3 regions of the Peribacillus sp. P4_B1 genome follow, and region 1 is predicted to be linked to each of the others. Evidence: riboswitches for the same ligand, from Rfam matches in the RefSeq annotation. Region 1 holds a riboswitch; each other region holds the start of a gene.
What was found. Region 1 has a riboswitch for S-adenosylmethionine ahead of mmuP (S-methylmethionine permease). Riboswitches for the same ligand answer to the same signal wherever they lie in the genome.

Region 2: linked by a shared signal. The riboswitch ahead of AC1DVK_RS15635 (sugar ABC transporter substrate-binding protein) and the one ahead of mmuP (S-methylmethionine permease) in region 1 are both predicted to bind S-adenosylmethionine.
Region 3: linked by a shared signal. The riboswitch ahead of metK (methionine adenosyltransferase) and the one ahead of mmuP (S-methylmethionine permease) in region 1 are both predicted to bind S-adenosylmethionine.

Annotation. Positions count from the first base shown of each region.
Region 1 covers NZ_JBFUHM010000042.1:25,484-31,443, forward strand. Annotated here, with positions in the region: gene AC1DVK_RS20180 (DinB family protein) at 1-356, shown strand, start outside; gene mmuM (homocysteine S-methyltransferase) at 529-1,491, opposite strand; gene mmuP (S-methylmethionine permease) at 1,481-2,875, opposite strand; SAM riboswitch class I at 2,958-3,060, opposite strand; gene AC1DVK_RS20195 (flavin reductase family protein) at 3,222-3,830, opposite strand; gene AC1DVK_RS20200 (alpha/beta hydrolase) at 3,849-4,457, opposite strand; gene AC1DVK_RS20205 (ring-cleaving dioxygenase) at 4,457-5,404, opposite strand; gene AC1DVK_RS20210 (ring-cleaving dioxygenase) at 5,429-5,960, opposite strand, start outside.
Region 2 covers NZ_JBFUHM010000026.1:6,265-12,224, forward strand. Annotated here, with positions in the region: gene AC1DVK_RS15620 (nitroreductase family protein) at 1-278, shown strand, start outside; gene AC1DVK_RS15625 (ABC transporter permease) at 457-1,461, opposite strand; gene AC1DVK_RS15630 (sugar ABC transporter ATP-binding protein) at 1,463-2,965, opposite strand; gene AC1DVK_RS15635 (sugar ABC transporter substrate-binding protein) at 3,022-4,134, opposite strand; SAM riboswitch class I at 4,251-4,356, opposite strand; gene AC1DVK_RS15640 (GTPase domain-containing protein) at 4,454-5,960, opposite strand, start outside.
Region 3 covers NZ_JBFUHM010000010.1:35,912-41,871, forward strand. Annotated here, with positions in the region: gene AC1DVK_RS07900 (nucleotide sugar dehydrogenase) at 1-649, shown strand, start outside; gene pckA (phosphoenolpyruvate carboxykinase (ATP)) at 1,207-2,793, opposite strand; SAM riboswitch class I at 3,193-3,356, shown strand; gene metK (methionine adenosyltransferase) at 3,521-4,714, shown strand; gene AC1DVK_RS07915 (hypothetical protein) at 4,761-4,937, shown strand; gene AC1DVK_RS07920 (gamma carbonic anhydrase) at 5,233-5,751, opposite strand.

The sequences.
Region 1 (5,960 bases):
CCATTTGGGAATTAGTTTGTCATTTACTTTTCTATGAAAAGAGATTTCTGATGCGATTTCTTGGTGAAAAAGCGAATGAACCACAGGCAGAAAATAATGAATCTACATTTCGATTACCAACTGAGACGTTAGAAAATTGGAAGGAAACAAAACAAGAATACTTTTATGTTCATCGTGAACTTGGAAAAACACTAGCAAAATCAGAACATGAAGATTTGTATAGACAGATTCCAGGAGAAGATAATTCATTAGTGCTTGAACTGAAGAGTTTAGCAATGCACGACGCATATCATATTGGGCAAATTGTATTCCTCAGTAAAATGCAAGGAGCTTGGGCAGGGAAACGCAGCTTTTAAAAAAGCTTCATTAGCTTTACAGTTATTCCATTATAGTGGGCTTTAATGGAATAAGAACGAGAACGTCCAAATCGGACGTTCCCATATTTTATAGCTGAAAACAACAATACCACTTAACAAAGCCCTGTTTTTTATATAATGATTATTAAAAACAGTTGATATAGGAATAAAGCTATGAGGATACCACTTCGGAAGGTCGCCACTTTCTTGAAATCTCTTCAATATGATGAGGTGCCGTTCTGCAGCATCCTCCGATTAAACGTGCCCCAGCATGGTGCCATTCTTCAGATTTTTGTTCGAGCGTGTTACATGATTCTTGACCATGCCATGTTTTAGTTTGTGGATCATAGGTTTCACCAGAATTCGGATAAACTATAATTGGTTTTTTTGTGTTCGCACTTAACACCTTGATGGCGTCCGTGACAACTGATACTGGTGCACAGTTAATACCGATCGCAGCAATTTGCTCACTGTCCTCAAAGAACTTTGCACAATCCTCCAGCAATGTACCGTCACTTATTGCTTTCTCATTTTTCAAGGAAAAGGATAGCCAAGCATATACTTCTGGATAATCTTTCAATAATGAATTCAATACTTTTGCTTCTTGCAGGGATGGAATCGTTTCAAATGCTAAAAGGTCAGCACCTGCTTCAATCAAAGCTGATATTCTTATTCGATGAAATTCTGCTAAAGTTTCATCTGAAACACCATAGTTTCCTACATATTCTGAACCATCAGCGAGGTAAGCCCCATAGGGTCCTACTGATGCAGAAACCAATGGCTTAGGTCTATTCGTTTGCGTCTCTTCCTTCCAAAAATCATCTCTCGCTCTTCTTGCGAGAAACACCGTTTTCTGAATTAACTTCAGGGCCTCTTTTTCTTGTATTCCACGCAGGGAGAAACCTTCAACAGTAGCTTGGTAGCTTGCAGTTATCGCACAGTCCGCTCCTGCACGGAAATAGTCAGTGTGAACCCGATAAATCACCTCTGGATTTTCAAGTAATACACGGGCAGACCACAGCGGATCGTCCAAATCACAACCATACCGCTCAAGCTCTGTAGCTAAAGCTCCGTCCAGAATCATGACTGAATGTTCTCGTAAAATAGCGTCAATTGGGTTAATTTTATTCTTCAAGATCTACGCCTCTTTTCTTTGAAGTTTGTGTTACATAATAACTTCCATAGCAAAACAAAATAAATGGAATACCGCAATAAAGCGCAATCCGTTGTGTAGGATCAAATGCAATTCCTATACAAGAAGCAAGACAAAGCATGAAAGAAATGATTGGTACAAGCGGATATAATGGTGTACGATAAGCCAAGTCATTTACTGAATTTCCTTCTTTTATAAATCGTCTCCGAAATAGGAACTGTGAAGCGCTAATACTCATCCAAACTACAACCACGGCCAGACCCGAAATGGACACAAGCACTATATATACAGTATCCGGTGCAATAACACTAGAGAACAGGGCTAAACCACCGCCCAACATACTGAAAATGACTGCATATATCGGAACACCTCGTTTTGTTAATATTGCGAATATTGGTGATATGGTTTTCTTATCTGCAAGTGACCAAAGCATTCTGGAAGAGGCATATAGACCTGAGTTTGCAGCAGACAAAATGGCAGTTAAAATAACAAAGTTCATAATATCCGCTGCATAAGGCACTCCAATTCGTTCAAGAACGGCCACAAAGGGGCTTTCTAATACGCCTGCATCCGAAATAGGCAATAATGCGGATAATACAACGATGGTTCCTACAAAAAAGATAATCAATCTCCACAATGTCAGACGAATTGCCTTTGGTATCGTTTTTTCTGGATTCACAGTTTCTCCAGCTGCAATTCCGATTAATTCAGTTCCAGAAAATGCAAAATTCACTGCAAGCATCGTCATGATAATGGCAAAAGCACCATTAGGAAATAACCCTGCACTTATAAAATTGGAAAATAGCGGTGCTGATTGAGAGTTAGTCATCGGTATAAAACCTACCATTGCAGCAACTCCCAAAATAATAAATATCACGATCGCAATTACCTTTATTGACGCAAACCAAAATTCAGATTCAGCGAAAAACTTGACAGTCAGCGCATTTAATACAAAAACCAAAATGGCAAATAGAGCACTCCAAATCCAGACATTGATTGATGGATACCATCTCTGCATCAACAATCCAGCGGCCGTGAATTCCGAACCTAGTGCAACAGTCCAGGTTAGCCAATACAACCAGGCTACTGTATACCCTGTCCCAGGTCCAATGTATTTGGCTGCATAGCTATGAAACGCACCTGTCTCGGGCATATGTACTGCCAGTTCACCTAAACATAGCATGACCAGATAAACCACTAGTGCCCCTATCAGATACGAAAGGATAGTGCCAAACGGGCCAGCCTGTTGAATCGTATAACCCGTACTTAAGAATAAACCAGTTCCAATCACCCCCCCAAGCGATAGCATGATTAAATGCCGTGCTTTCATTTCCCGTTGAAATTCATGCTTCCTTTTGTTCTCCATTGATACTCCCCTTCATCCTGCATCCAGAAAAAACGAAAACGCACTCTAATAAGAGTGCGTTACTGACAAATAAAAACGTAGGGTCTCATCTATCAGGGTTTCACCCCCTGGAATTAGCACAGTGTCGTAGCAGACCTGTTGCTGAGGTTTCATAGGGCCAGTCCCTCCACCTCTCTGGATAAGAAATTTATTTTTTTATTACTTTATCAATCTATGAAAAAATTGTCAAGTATTTGTTTTGGATTGTAAAGACTTGCTTTTTTGCGGGCAAGTCGCTCAAGACTTGGAGATAACGGAAGATAGAAAAAAAAAAGTCGACATCTTTTTAAAGGTGTCGCCACAATTCTTAAGGACGTTCCAATTCAAATAATTCTCCTAGTTTTGTATAGGTATGACCCGCTAATCTTGCGACAGGTTTTAGCCCATTCTGATCAATTCGGCCATTATGGTAAATATCTTGCTCTATATGATAGCAGACTATTTTCCCTATCAATAAATCACAACCGGGTTTATTCTGGGAACCTGCCAATGGTATCGCATGCTCTAATATGCACTCAAAGCGTACCTTTGCTTCTTGCAATCCTGGTACGGATACCTTATCACTGACAGCCGGCGTGAAATTAGTAAGACCCAATTCACTTTCGTCAGATGGGAGTTCCTTCGCCGTTCGATTTGCATCAGCTACATTATTCTCATCAGTGATATGAACAACGAATTCACCTGTTTGAATTGCATTTCGAGCCGTGTCCTTTGAAGCTCCTTCTTTCCGTTGAACAGAAATGGAAATCATTGGAGGATTTGAACTGACTATGTTAAAAAAGCTGAACGGCGCTATATTGATTGTACCGGTTTCGGATTGTGTCGTAACCAAGGCTATAGGTCTCGGTATAATGCTTCCAGTCAAAAACTTATAATTATCCCGTTCAGTAAGACTTTCAGGATTAACAGAAATCATCTTCATTCCCTCTCATTCTTATAAAAAGTTCTTTTGAAACCATGAACCCGCTGCCTCAACCTCTGAACGTGTTAACTGATGACCGTAATTTTCCCATTGAACATCAACTGTAGCACCAGCTTGCAGTAAAAGTTGATTAAGTTCATCAGTTTCTGCTGCCGGGCAAATCGGATCGTTTTTACCTGCAGCAATAAATACAGGTATATCCGAAAGGGACGGCAAAGCAATCCCTCGTCTAGGCACCATGGGATGATGAAGAATCGCCCCTTGTAATGCCCCTTCGAAATGGAACAGCAAACTTGCCGCTATATTTGCACCATTGGAATAACCTAATGCTACCACTCTTTCACGGTCGAAGTCATATTTTTTGGACGCTGATTCCAAGAAGTCATAAAGCTCCTTCGTACGAAAGATCAAATCTTCTTCATCAAAAACCCCTTCGGATAACCGGCGGAAAAAACGGGGCATTCCGTTTTCAAGTACATTTCCCCGTACGCTCAATACGGATGATCCCGGTGAAACCATTTCCGCTAATGGCAAGAGATCTGTTTCCGTTCCTCCAGTGCCATGTAAAAGCAAAAGCAATGGCGCTTCTGGATTACTTCCTTTTTGAAAAATATGCTTCATCATTTATCCTCCTCAAGTACTCTCGGCACTGCCGGCAGTAACGTTTTCTCCATGATTCCCCTTTTTTCTTCCAGCCATGGCGGGAGCATTAATTTACTACCCATCGTTTCCTTCGTTTCATCATGAGCGAAGCCAGGTGGATCTGTGGCAACTTCAAAAAGTATACCTCCATCTTCCTTGAAATAAATGGCATCGAAGTATTGACGGTCTGTAAAGGGTGTCACACCATAGCCATGGTTGGCGATATGCTCCCTCCATTCTTTATGATCTTCATTATCGATTGCACGCCATGCAAGATGATGGACAGTTCCCACTCCGATGTTCCCATTTGGCAAAACCGTTTTTTTAACATCTATCAAATTTCCGATGTCCGATGTGGATTTGAAGCGGATGTAATCGCCCTCTTCCCCCATTTTTTGCAGGCCCATCACTTTCTCTAATAGTTCCATCGTTTTGATCGGTTTTGACGTCAATAATACGGCACCGCCGAATCCCTTGACCGCCTTGGAAGCTGGTACACCACCGAATGACCACTCGCTATTTTTCCCTTCTTTACGCTCAACCAGTTCAAGTTGCAAACCATGGGGATCTTGAAATTCTAGATATTCCTCTCCAAAACGTGAAACTTTCTCGAATACTATATTAAACCTGTTCAACCGCATTTCCCAGAAATCCATTGAACCTTCCGGAACCGCATATGTTGTAATCCCCACTTGTCCAGAGCCAATTTTCCCTTGGTATGCCGCAGGCCAAGGAAAGAAAGTGATGATGGTCCCTGGTGAACCTGATTCATCCCCAAAATATAAATGATAGGTTCCTGGGTCATCAAAATTGACGGTTTTCTTGACCATGCGCATTCCCAATACCCCAGCATAAAAATCCACATTCTCTTGAGGATTGCCTACAATTGCTGTTATATGATGTATTCCCGCGGTTTTCTTTTGCATGCTGATTACTTCCTTTCCCGGTGATTAATTTGTTGATTTTGTATTCAGCGGTTTTAAATTCGATTCAATATCCTGTCTTTTCGATTCTAAAAAAGGTGGTAAGGCAAGGTTTTCACCTAGGTGCTGCTCTGCTTCATCCACAGTAAAACCAGGCCCATCTGTCGCTAGTTCAAATAAGATGCCATTCGGCTCCCTGAAATAGAGGGAACGAAAATAAAAGCGGTCTACATAACCCGAGTTCACAAAATTCGATTCACTAATTTTTTCCATCCATTTTCTCAGTTCCCCTTCATTATCCACCCGAAAGGCAACATGGTGCACTCCGCCCCTCCCCAATCGTTCTCGAGGGATGTCCTTCCTCTCTTCGATATGGATTTCCGCTCCTGTTCCACCCTCACCTGTCTCGTAAACGACAATCGGATTTTGCCCCCTTAAAGAAGATGGGTATGTTCCTGATTTCCGGAATCCCAACACCTCCGTTAGTACGCTTTGTGTCTGGTCAATATTGGGTACAGTGAGTTTTACTGGTCCTAATCCAATGATGGAAAACTCTTGC
Region 2 (5,960 bases), on a different contig from region 1:
CAATCAATTATTATCTAAATAAATCAAAAGAAGATTTAAAGGTTGAATTAATAAGAGACGCAAGCCTGGCGTCAATGTCGTTAGTTTTATTAGCGAACGAGGCAGGTCTTGAAACCATTACAATGTCCGGGTATGATTCCGAACAATTAAAGTCAGCCTTGAAAATTTCTGATAGGTATTTAGATGTTATGCTTATTGCCATGGGGAAAGGAATTAAAGAAGGTCACAAAACAGTAAGACACGATGTTAACAAAGTCATTTATAAAAACAAAATATAGTGAGTGTAATTACTTTCTTTAAATTTGGATATTGGAAATTAGTTTGGAAAGAGGGGGAAAAAGAACCCTCTTCCCCTATCTTCTTATTCTTTCGTTAAAACTCACCACGAGTTACCAGTCTCTTATATCATCCACATGCAGACTTATCATATAGTCATATTAACGTAACAGATTCATTTTAATGTTTTTGTTTATAATAAGTTACCGCGAGCGCAAGGGCCAGCACTGTTCCTTTGACGATATCCATAGCATAATACGGAACGGACATCATGATCAAACCATTTTGAAGGATTCCGATCAGGACTGCACCGACAAAGGTTCCAAAGGCATTCGATTTTCCCGCTCCTAAAACGGAGGAACCAATGAAGGCTGCTGCAACGGCATCCATTAAATAGGGGGACCCTGAATTGATTTCCGATGTCATGACCCTTGAAGCTAGGACAATCCCCCCGATTGCAGCTAATAGAGCTGAAAGCAGATAGGCAAGGATTTTGTATTTATTAACCGATATCCCGGAAAGTCTCGCCGCTTCCTTATTTCCCCCAATCATGTACATATAACGACCGTGCTTCGTATAAGTCAAAAAGATATGGGTCGCAATCACAATGACTGCCATGATCAGGATTATCCATGGTACCTGACCAACCTTTGCGAAAAGCTGGCTGATTTGCCCTGTTGCGAATGTCCCATCGGGCATGACCATATTTTGCGAAACCGTGGCCCCTTTTGTATAGGTAAGGGCAATTCCCTGGATAATGAACATCGTAGCCAATGTCATCAGCATGTCGGGAATTCTCAATTTAACGATCATGAATGAATTCAATGCCCCTACGACAAGTGAGGCACCGATTGCAGCTAATATGGCAATCAATGTATCCTGTGAAAACCAGACAAACATTGAGATGACGATGGCATTGGCCAATGATGCGACGGAGCCGACGGAAAGGTCGAACCCATTCACTGTCAAGGATATCGTTATGCCGATCGCAATGATGGTCACGATTGAGATGGAACGCAGGATGTTGATCAGATTAGTAGTTTGAATGAAAGATGGATTGGACACGGCAAAAATTCCAATTAGAATGACAATCGTTAATATTGTGCCGTATTTATAGAAAAATTCGAACAGGTCCACCTTTTTCTTCGCTTTCGCTGTCTGTGTAACAGAAATGGGTGTACTCATCCTAATTTCCTCCTGTTGAATAGAATAGTAGTTCTTCTTCATTCGTTTTGCTTGTTTCTAGTTCGATGACAGTGCTCCCGTCATATAACACGTATGTCCGGTTAGTAATGCCAATGATTTCGGAGAGCTCTGATGATGCATAAATGATCGCTTTCCCATCCCTCGCAAGCTTTGCAATCATTTCGAATATATCCTTCTTGGCTCCAACATCGACACCTTTCGTTGGTTCATCGAATATGTATACATCCGCATCGGCTATAAGCCATTTTCCAATGGCAACCTTTTGCTGGTTACCACCTGAAAGGTTTTCGACTTTCACCTCCCCTGAAGGAGTTTTAATGCCGAGACTTGCGATCATTTCCTTCGCTTTTTCCATTTCCGCCTTACGATCCACAAAACTGAATGTCTTGCAGAATTTGCCGATACTGGCTGCAGTCAAGTTCGCCGATACTGATTCCTGAACAAGGATCCCTTCTTTCCTGCGTTCCTCAGGTATAAGTGCCAGACCGCTTTTTACTGCTTGGTGCGGTGATTTCAAAGAAAGCTTTCGGCCATTTAGGATGATTTCACCTGCTGTAATCGAAGTATGACCGAAAAGGCTTTTACACAACTCCGTTTTCCCAGACCCGACCAACCCTGCCAAGCCGATTATCTCCCCTGCTTTAATATGCAGACTGACATTTTTAACTTTCTCTGTATCTGACAATCCCTTCACTTCCAGAATAACGTCGCCAATCGAAGAATTCACTTCAGGGAACTGTTCATCCATGGTTTTCCCTAGCATATTCTCTATCACTTCGTTACGGGTGATGTCTTCCATCTTTCGACAAGTGACAAGCTCCCCATTCCTCATGATCGTAATTTCCTCACAGATTTCAAAAATCTCAGGCAGACGATGTGAAATGAAAATGACTCCAACACCTTTTTGCTTTAATTCATTTACAATTCGAAAAAGTTCTGTCGTTTCTATATGACTTAACGGAGCAGTTGGTTCGTCGAGAATCAGGAATTTGCATTCTGTCGAAACGGCTCTTGCTATCAGGACCATCTGTTTTTCAGCCAAGGTAAGGTCTCTTACCAGCTTTTTCGAAGGGACACGAATTTTCATATCTTCAAGAATTAAAGAGGCTTGGTTGTGCAGCTCTTTCCATTGAACTATCTGTTTTTTTCCCATGTTTTGGACCATATCATTCAACATTATATTTTCCCCAACGGTTAAATAAGGGATGAGGGCCGTATCTACTTCCTGATAAACTATTTGAATACCCTGTTCCTGCGCCGCTTTGGGCGAGCGGATATTCTGCTTTATCCCATCAATAAAAATGTCACCTGAATAATGAACATGGGCTCCCGATAAAACCTTCATTAACGTCGATTTCCCTGCTCCGTTTGCACCGACCAATGCGTGGGTTGCCCCTGATTGTATAGAAAAGTCAACTTCACTAAGCGCCTTCACTCCTGGAAATTCAATCGAGATTTTCTTCATTTCTAGTTGCGTGCCCATGTCCATTCCCCCTTATTGAACAGACACTCCCTTCACTTGCAAGAGAGTGTCCCCTTTTACTTTTTATAATGAGCTTTCAAAACTTTCATCCAATCTTCTTCAAATTCCGTTGATACACCCCATCCTTCGACAATACCAGACAGATTTGCCATGTTAACGGCTTCTTTTGAGGCTTGGATTTGCTTTTGTGAAATAAGTGAAGCCTCTAAGTCATAGGTTTGCGGTGTTTTTTCGCCCGCTAATTTTTTTGCCAATATCCTCATATTCACTGCACCAATCAACTTGGGATCGACGGCTGCCGTGTAGGACCATGAGCTAGCGGCCGATTGGATTTCCTGAAGATCTGCATTCGATACATCAATTCCGTATATCTTCACTTCATCGCGGCCCGCTTCTTTAATCGCCCGGGCGGCACCGATAGCGAAGGCATCCCATGTTGCGAAAATGGCATCCAATTTACCTTTTGGGTATTTATTCAGCATTGCGGCTACTGCATTTTGTGTTTGAACCGAAGTATCTGCAGATGCCACTCCGAATCTTTCGACTTCCCTAATTCCAGGGTTTTCTTTTAATTTTTCCTGATAAACTGAATTTCTTCTCACCATTGGAGGAAAACCATCCACCCAAAGGTAAGCAATCGCCGCTTCACCTTTCTGTTCTTTTATCAGTTTATCGAAAGCCAGTGTTGCCAGCGCTTCATCATCCTGTGAAGTTAATGTCACACCTTCTATTTTAGATAAATCGCTATTTGAATCGAATGTGACAACGCTTTTACCTGCATCAACCAACTTTTGAACGTCATTCACTGTTGCTGCATCATCACCATGGGAGATGATATAGCCGTCATAATCTTCCTGCAAAGCCTGCGCGATCGCATCATGGAATTTAGCCGTATCCCCATTGGCTGTATACGTATCCACTTGAAAGCCCATTGCTTCTCCTTCTTCCTTCGCTCCAGCAAGGTATTGGGCCGTATGATCATCACCGCCAATTTTACGGATCACTTTGATTTTGGCCCCTTCCCCATCAGCAAATCTTTCCGGTACATTTTCAAATGATACTTTTTCTTCTTTCTTCGATTCTGTGGAACTCTGTCCTGTAGAACAACCCGTTAAAAGCAACGCCGAAGCGATGGCTGAAACGAATATCCCTTTAATAGATCTTCCCATCTTGTTTCCCTCCACATTCTCCTATTATTCTTATCAGTTAAGTTGGTGTAAATCATAAAATAAAAACCTCTCTAGTAATAGAGAGGTTTAATCAGCTGTATTGCAGACTTATCCCTCTCTTATCTGTCAAAACATTTCTGTTTTGCAGGATTTAGCACCAATTCCTAATGGAACGGTTGCTGGGCATCTTAGGGCCAGTCCCTCCGCCACTCTTGATAAGAGAATATATCGTGTTACGTTTTTCGTAATTATCACTTTATAGGGATATAGTCGTAAAGTCAATAGTTTTTCGAATATTTGAAATGTTTCCTGCTACTTTTTATTTTCTTTGAAGCTGGGCTAGACGCTTTTTCTCAATTTTTTCAAGTCTCTCCAACTGACGTAGTTTCACTTCGAACACAGTGATCGGATCACGGTAAACTTCCGGATTTTCTTTCATATGCTCCAATGCAGCCTGGTAGTCTTTAATTTCAGTCTGCGTTTGCTCTATTGTTTTTTGAAGTAAGGCAAATGAGCTGCGATAGAAAAGTGAGATGTCCCGATCTAAAGATTTTTCAAACAATCCAAATTGGGTAAGGAAGCGTTCAGTGATCATTTCCGCAACATCCTGGTAATCTTCACTTTCCAAGTATTTCTTATAACGATTGTACATATTGGCTTTATTTTGCGGTATTGCCCCAAACAGCTTTCCTGCTCCTTTAAGCAGCAATTGTGATGGAGTCCTTCGCAAAAGGATATTAACGTCATCGATGCGGATACTGCTTGTCATCCGGTCGGCATCACGGCGCCAGTCATCCAATACCCTGAAGTCACCTGCCAGCATAATCCGTTCTTCTTTGTATAATTCATTGAATCCGGCACTCATCTCATCCATAAACTGTTGGCTTTGTGAGAACTCCATTTGGGAACTAGCAATCCAATCTTGAAGAGAACGGTAATATTGAGGCATGATCTTGTCAGAAATGAAGGCTTGAATCCGCTCATTCATTTCATGGTTCAACTGTATATGGACCTGACTGAAATCACTGCTTTCCGTTAACGATTTAGAGCAATCCCTCAGTAATTCAGGAATTTTAGAAGAAAGCTGACTTTTCACTTCATCCTTAAGCACACGGTACGACCTTATGATATTTTCACTTTTTTCTTTTTCTAAATCAGCCAGTTGATTGACCGCACCATTCAATTTGACTTCCATCTGTTCATTCCAAGAGATGGAATGCTCGCATTTCCGTTCATTGGCTGTCCGTTTTTCTAACAGATAAGATAAAGTTTTACGAATGAAAGCAAGGATTTTTTCAGACCTTCTTTCTTTCCAATTATCATCTTGATAATTCGATTGAAGGAATGCAGAAAGGTCATTCAACTGCTGCTTGCTGTCATAAAGTTTAGAGAAAGCGAACACTTTCGCATTCGGGAAATATGCATTCACTTTATCCCATGTTTCGTCTTCCATCCGGACCGCGACTTGATCACTGTATATCGTATCCATTTTATTTAATAAGAAATGAATCGGCAGTTTCGGAGCCATCATTTGAATTTCCAATAACAGGTCCCGTTCACTACCGGTGAAAGGCGCCCGGGCATCAAGAACGAACATCAGGCCATCACTGCCATGTAAATAGCCTTGGAAATCCGATTCCACGCTTTTTTCCCCATTGAACCCCGGTGTATCCAATAATCGCAGACGATTATTTCTAAGATAGTCACTAATAAGCGTCACATCGACAATAGTCCCGCGCTGGCGGCGTGTTTCATCCAATTCAGTTAGCTCCATGACAACCTTGCTATCTGTATCGGTAATTTCAAGGATTTCCAAATCATCCCCG
Region 3 (5,960 bases), on a different contig from region 1:
GAATGAGTTGGCTAAAGTTTGCTTCCAATTGGATATCAATGTATTGGATGTCATATCAATGGCAAATAAGCATCCACGTGTAAATATTCATCAACCAGGACCAGGGGTAGGTGGACATTGTCTCGCGGTCGATCCTTATTTCATTGTCGCTAAAGCTCCTGAGACAGCTAGAATCATCAAATTAGCCCGCGACACGAACGTTTCTATGCCGTATTATATCGTCAATTGTGTCAGGATGTTACTTGAAGGTATCCGTAAACCAAAGGTAGCGGTTTTTGGACTTGCCTACAAAGGAAATGTAGATGATATCCGTGAAAGCCCGGCCATTGATGTTGTAAATATCCTGATGAGCATGGATCAGGTGGAAGTATCCTTGCATGACCCACATGTCCAATCTGGAAAAATGCCAGTCGTTTCTGTCGAGGACGCTGTAAGGGATGCCGACCTGATTCTTGTCTTAACCGATCATAATGAATTTAAAGAAATGGATTATGACAAACTTTCGAATAAGATGGCTCATAAAATAATTTTGGATACTCGAAATTGCATTGATGCAAATAAACATAACATCCAAATTGTCAACTTAGGCAATGTATTCGAATATAAAACAGAGCATTTGAAAGAAGTAAGGAACAAAATGATTATCTAATAAACAACTGATTCTACTGCAAGGCCGGAAATGGATAGGATAGAGAATAAAGGGTGTTGACTCAGTCAGCACCCTTTAAGTTTTGCAACATGTTAAAAAATCATTTGAAATAATAATAGGATGAACCTGTAATTTTTTATTTGCAGCGAAGTCTATATTAGTTAGGAGGAGGTGGGGCGGGCAAGAGGAGTGGTTTTATAGTATGGAAAAAGGATGACGAACTTTCTCGTTTATTATATGGCCAGCAAGATGTATAGGATTGGTCCAGGAGACCTTTCCCCGGGCTTTCTGAACAAATGGAATGATAGCCACTAGCTGGAACATAGGAGACAGTTTCTTGGCTGTTTTTAATTCAAAAGTATAGATTGGATAATACGATATGTTCTGTAAATATGACTTCCTATGCGGACATGTGAAGAGCAGATTTGGTTTGCCTGGCGCTTCAGGCTAATGTGGCTTTTACAGCAGTGAGATTGTAATGGTTGATTTTTTGCTCAGCTTAGTCAGTTTATAAAGAAAGGACCAAGCAAGGGCTTGGTCCTTTTGGGTACAATTTATTATGCTGTCGGGCCGCCAAGTTCTTCGATTTCACTTGGAACGCTTCCGAATTTTTTAAAGTTTTCACGGAATTGGGCAGCAAGAGCTGTTGCTGCTTGTGTATATGCAGCAGAATCTTCCCAAGTCTTGATTGGTTGAAGCACTTCGTCAGGAACACCAGGAACATGAAGTGGAATATCCAAACCAAAGATATCGTCTTTAATTGTCTCGATATTTGCCAATTCGCCTTCAAGTGCCGCTTGTACCATCGCGCGAGTGTAAGCAAGTTTCATACGGCTTCCAGTTCCGTATGCACCGCCAGTCCATCCAGTGTTGACAAGGTATACCTTTGCGTTGTGCTCGTCAATTTTATCTCCAAGCATTTCAGCATAGCGTGTAGCCGGAAGCGGTAAGAATGGTGAACCGAAACATGTTGAAAATGTAGCTTCCGGTGAAGTTACTCCTCTTTCAGTACCAGCCAATTTACTTGTGTACCCACTTAGGAAATGGAACATTGCCTGTTCCTTGGAAAGCTTGCTGATTGGAGGCAGTACGCCTGAAGCATCAGCTGTTAAGAAAATGATTGTATTTGGGTGTCCTGCGATACTTGGGCTCACGATGTTATCGATCGCTTGCATTTGGTATGCAGCACGAGTGTTTTCTGTTAATGAACTATCATCATAGTTCGCTTCACGTGTTTCAGGATCAACAACTACGTTTTCCAATACGGCACCGAAACGGATCGCATCGAAAATTTGTGGTTCTTTTTCGCGTGAAAGGTTGATCGTTTTCGCATAACAGCCGCCTTCGATGTTGAAAACACCGTTAGAAGACCAGCCGTGCTCGTCATCGCCAATCAGTTTACGATTAGTGTCTGCGGATAACGTTGTTTTACCTGTACCGGACAGTCCGAAGAATAAAGCGACGTCCCCTTCACGTCCTACGTTAGCAGAGCAATGCATTGGAAGGATTCCAGCCTCTGGAAGTAAGTAGTTCATGATCGAGAAGATCGATTTTTTCATTTCTCCTGCATATTCCGTTCCGCCGATAAGGATGGTGCGGCGTTCAAATGAAACGATGATGAAAGTTTCAGAAGAAGTTCCGTCCACTTCTGGATCTGCTTTGAAATTAGGTGCCGAAAGTATTGTGAATTCTGATTCGTGACCTCTTAGTTCCTCTTCGTTTGGACGGATGAACAAAGTATGGGCGAAAAGATTATGCCAAGCATATTCATTAACAACTTGGATAGGAAGGCGTGATGATTCGTCTGCACCAGCGAAACCTTTGAAAACAAAAATCTCTTCTTTTGCTTTTAGGTAGTCAACTACTTTATTATATAGTTTATTGAACACATCTTCGGAAATTGGCCGGTTCACTGAACCCCAATCGACTTTATCTTTAACAGATGCTTCTTCCACGATATATTTATCTTTAGGTGAACGACCAGTATATTTGCCGGTTTCAGCTTTTACTGCGCCAGTTGATGTTAAAACGCCTTCGTTTCTGCTCAATACCTTTTCAACCAATTGAGGAACTGAAAGTTGAGTTTGAACATTGTTTCCTGTTAATAATTGGTGTAACTCATTAGAAACATCTACAGAATTCATATATGAGGTACCTTCCTTTGTTTAAGTTTTTATATTACAATTAGTATAACACATTCATTTAAATAGTCTATACTATTTATTTTTTTTTGTGATAATTTTCAACTGGCCGCATTAATCAATTTAAATGGGAAGGAACCGAGTCAGGATGATCGCATATACTTTCATGGAAGCATCTTAATTTTGAATGGTAAATCATGATGCCTTTCCAATTCTTGTTCTCAATGTTCTATTATTAATGGCAATTTTCATTATTTCTATTCGCCCTGGCTTGGAAACCCTTTAAAGACGTTGAACCAACACGTATTTTCACGTGAACGCCATTCTGGGGGAAATGTTCTTTTTTAGAAAAGCATTGACAAATTCCAACCAGATACGATAATATCTTAAATTGTACGGATTCTCTTATCCCGAGTTGGTGGAGGGACAGGCCCTTTGAAACCCAGCAACCTGCCATATTGAACTTGACTCCAAGATCGATCGCCGAAAATAAAGCGATGGTTCTTCAAGGAATAGTGGTGATGGTGCTAACCTGAGCAAGGTAAAAAACCCTTGAACGATAAGAGTGAAAGGATAGAAGACAGAATTTTAAACCTTTCCTCATTTGCCAGGGAAGGTTTTTGTGTTTTTAATAAGTAATTCTGTGTCTATAGTTGAAACTAATGAGGGAAACGAGTTCCGTAAAAAATCAGGCTTATGCCTACAACATACTAACTTCCAAGGAGGAAATATGATGTCAAAGAAACGTCTATTTACTTCTGAATCTGTTACAGAGGGCCATCCGGACAAGATTTGTGATCAGATTTCAGATTCCATTTTAGATGCTATCCTTGCTAAGGATGCAAATGCACGTGTTGCGTGCGAAACAAGTGTAACAACAGGTCTTGTGCTTGTTGCTGGAGAAATTACAACATCCGCTTACGTGGATATTCCGCGTATCGTTCGTGATACGATTGCAGGAATTGGCTACACACGTGCGAAATACGGTTTCGATGCTGAAACTTGTGCTGTATTGAGTTCAATTGATGAGCAGTCTGCCGATATCGCAGCTGGCGTCGATAAAGCATTGGAAGCTCGTGAAGGACACATGTCAGAGGAAGAAATCGATGCAATCGGTGCAGGGGACCAAGGTCTTATGTTCGGATTTGCCTGTAATGAAACTGAAGAGCTTATGCCGCTTCCGATCTCATTGGCACATAAACTTTCATTCCGACTGGCTCAAGTTCGTAAAGATGAAACGCTTGCTTACTTACGCCCTGATGGTAAAACACAGGTAACTGTGGAGTATGATGAGAATAACCGTCCTGTACGTGTTGATACGATCGTTATCTCTACACAGCATGATGCAGAAATTACGCTTGAACAAATTCAAGCAGATTTAAAAGAACATGTAATCAAAGCAGTTGTTCCAGCTGAATTGATCGATGCTGAAACTAAGTACTTCATCAACCCGACTGGCCGTTTCGTAATTGGCGGACCTCAAGGGGATGCTGGTCTTACTGGACGTAAAATCATCGTTGATACGTATGGCGGATACGCTCGTCACGGCGGCGGTGCATTCTCTGGTAAGGATGCTACTAAAGTTGACCGTTCTGCGGCATATGCTGCTCGTTACGTTGCGAAAAACATCGTGGCAGCTGGCCTTGCTGACAAAGCGGAAGTTCAATTGGCATACGCAATTGGTGTGGCAGAGCCTGTATCGATCTCGATTGATACGTTCGGAACTGGTACTGTTAGCGAAGAAGTCCTTGTTGACCTAGTTCGCGCTAACTTCGACCTTCGTCCAGCCGGTATCATCAAAATGCTTGATCTTCGTCGCCCGATTTACAAACAAACAGCTGCATACGGACACTTTGGCCGTACAGATGTCGATCTTCCATGGGAACGCACAGATAAAGCAGAAACATTAAAAGCACAAGCATAATCAATAAATGAAAAGGTGTCCCGCTTATAGCGGACACCTTTTTTTATTGATTTATTTTGCCGTCAGAGGGAATAATTCAAGAAATCCCATAGAAATCCACTCACGTGCATATACCCGTGAGATTGGCTCATTTACTCGTGAGATTGGGCGTTTACTCGTGAGTTTGGTTCATTTACTCGTGAATTTGGCTCGAATACTCGTGAGTTTGGGCGAATACTCGTGAGTTTGGTGCGAATACTCGTGAGTTTGGTGCGAATACTCGTGAGATTGGTGCGAATACTCGTGAGGTTGGTGCATATACTCGTGAGATTGGTGCGAATACTCGTGAGATTAGTGCGAATACTCGTGAGATTGGGCGAATACTCGTGAGTTTGGTGCGAATACTCGTGAGTTTGGTTCATTTACTCGTGAATTTGGCTCGTTTACTCGTGAGTTTGGTTCATTTACTCGTGAATTTGGCTCATATACTCGTGAGTTCGTAAGTTTGGTGCGTCCTATAAGTTCCCGCTATATTCAGTTTATTTTATACGTTCTGCCGTTTTGTAGTATTGCCCTTTTTCAGCATATTCGCGTACGATACGTTCCATATCCTGACGGTCTTCTTCGTTGATTTCACGAATGACCTTAGCTGGGCGTCCGAATGCCAACATGTTCGGTGGAATGACTTTGCCTTGGGGAACGAGACTGCCTGCACCTATAAAAGCCCCTTCGCCGATTTCCGCTGCATCAAGCACAATCGAGCCCATGCCGATCAAAGCTCCTTTTCGGATTTTACAGCTATGTAAAATGACCTGATGGCCAATGGTTACTTCATCCTCGATGATCAATGGATTATTTGGGCTTTGGTGCAGAACGCTGTTATCCTGTATACTGACTTTGTTCCCAATGATGGTTGGGGATACATCGCCGCGTATGACGGAATTGAACCAAATTGACGATTCTTCACCAATTTTCACATCACCTGTCACGACAGCATTTTCAGCAATATAAGCGCTTTCAGCGATATCAGGTTCTTTACCTTTAAACGGATAAATAATCATTTTCAATCATTTCCTTTCCGAAGTGAATGTTTTTATGTATTATTTTAATATACCGTATGCAAATACACTTGGCTATTTATAATATAAATGTACAACTTGTTAGGTTTCTTTTTTGGCGAAAATCACGAATATGGTTATAATTTATATATATTATTTTAACTATCATGGATCGTATACAACAAGTGAAAAGTGAAAGGGGGATTTCG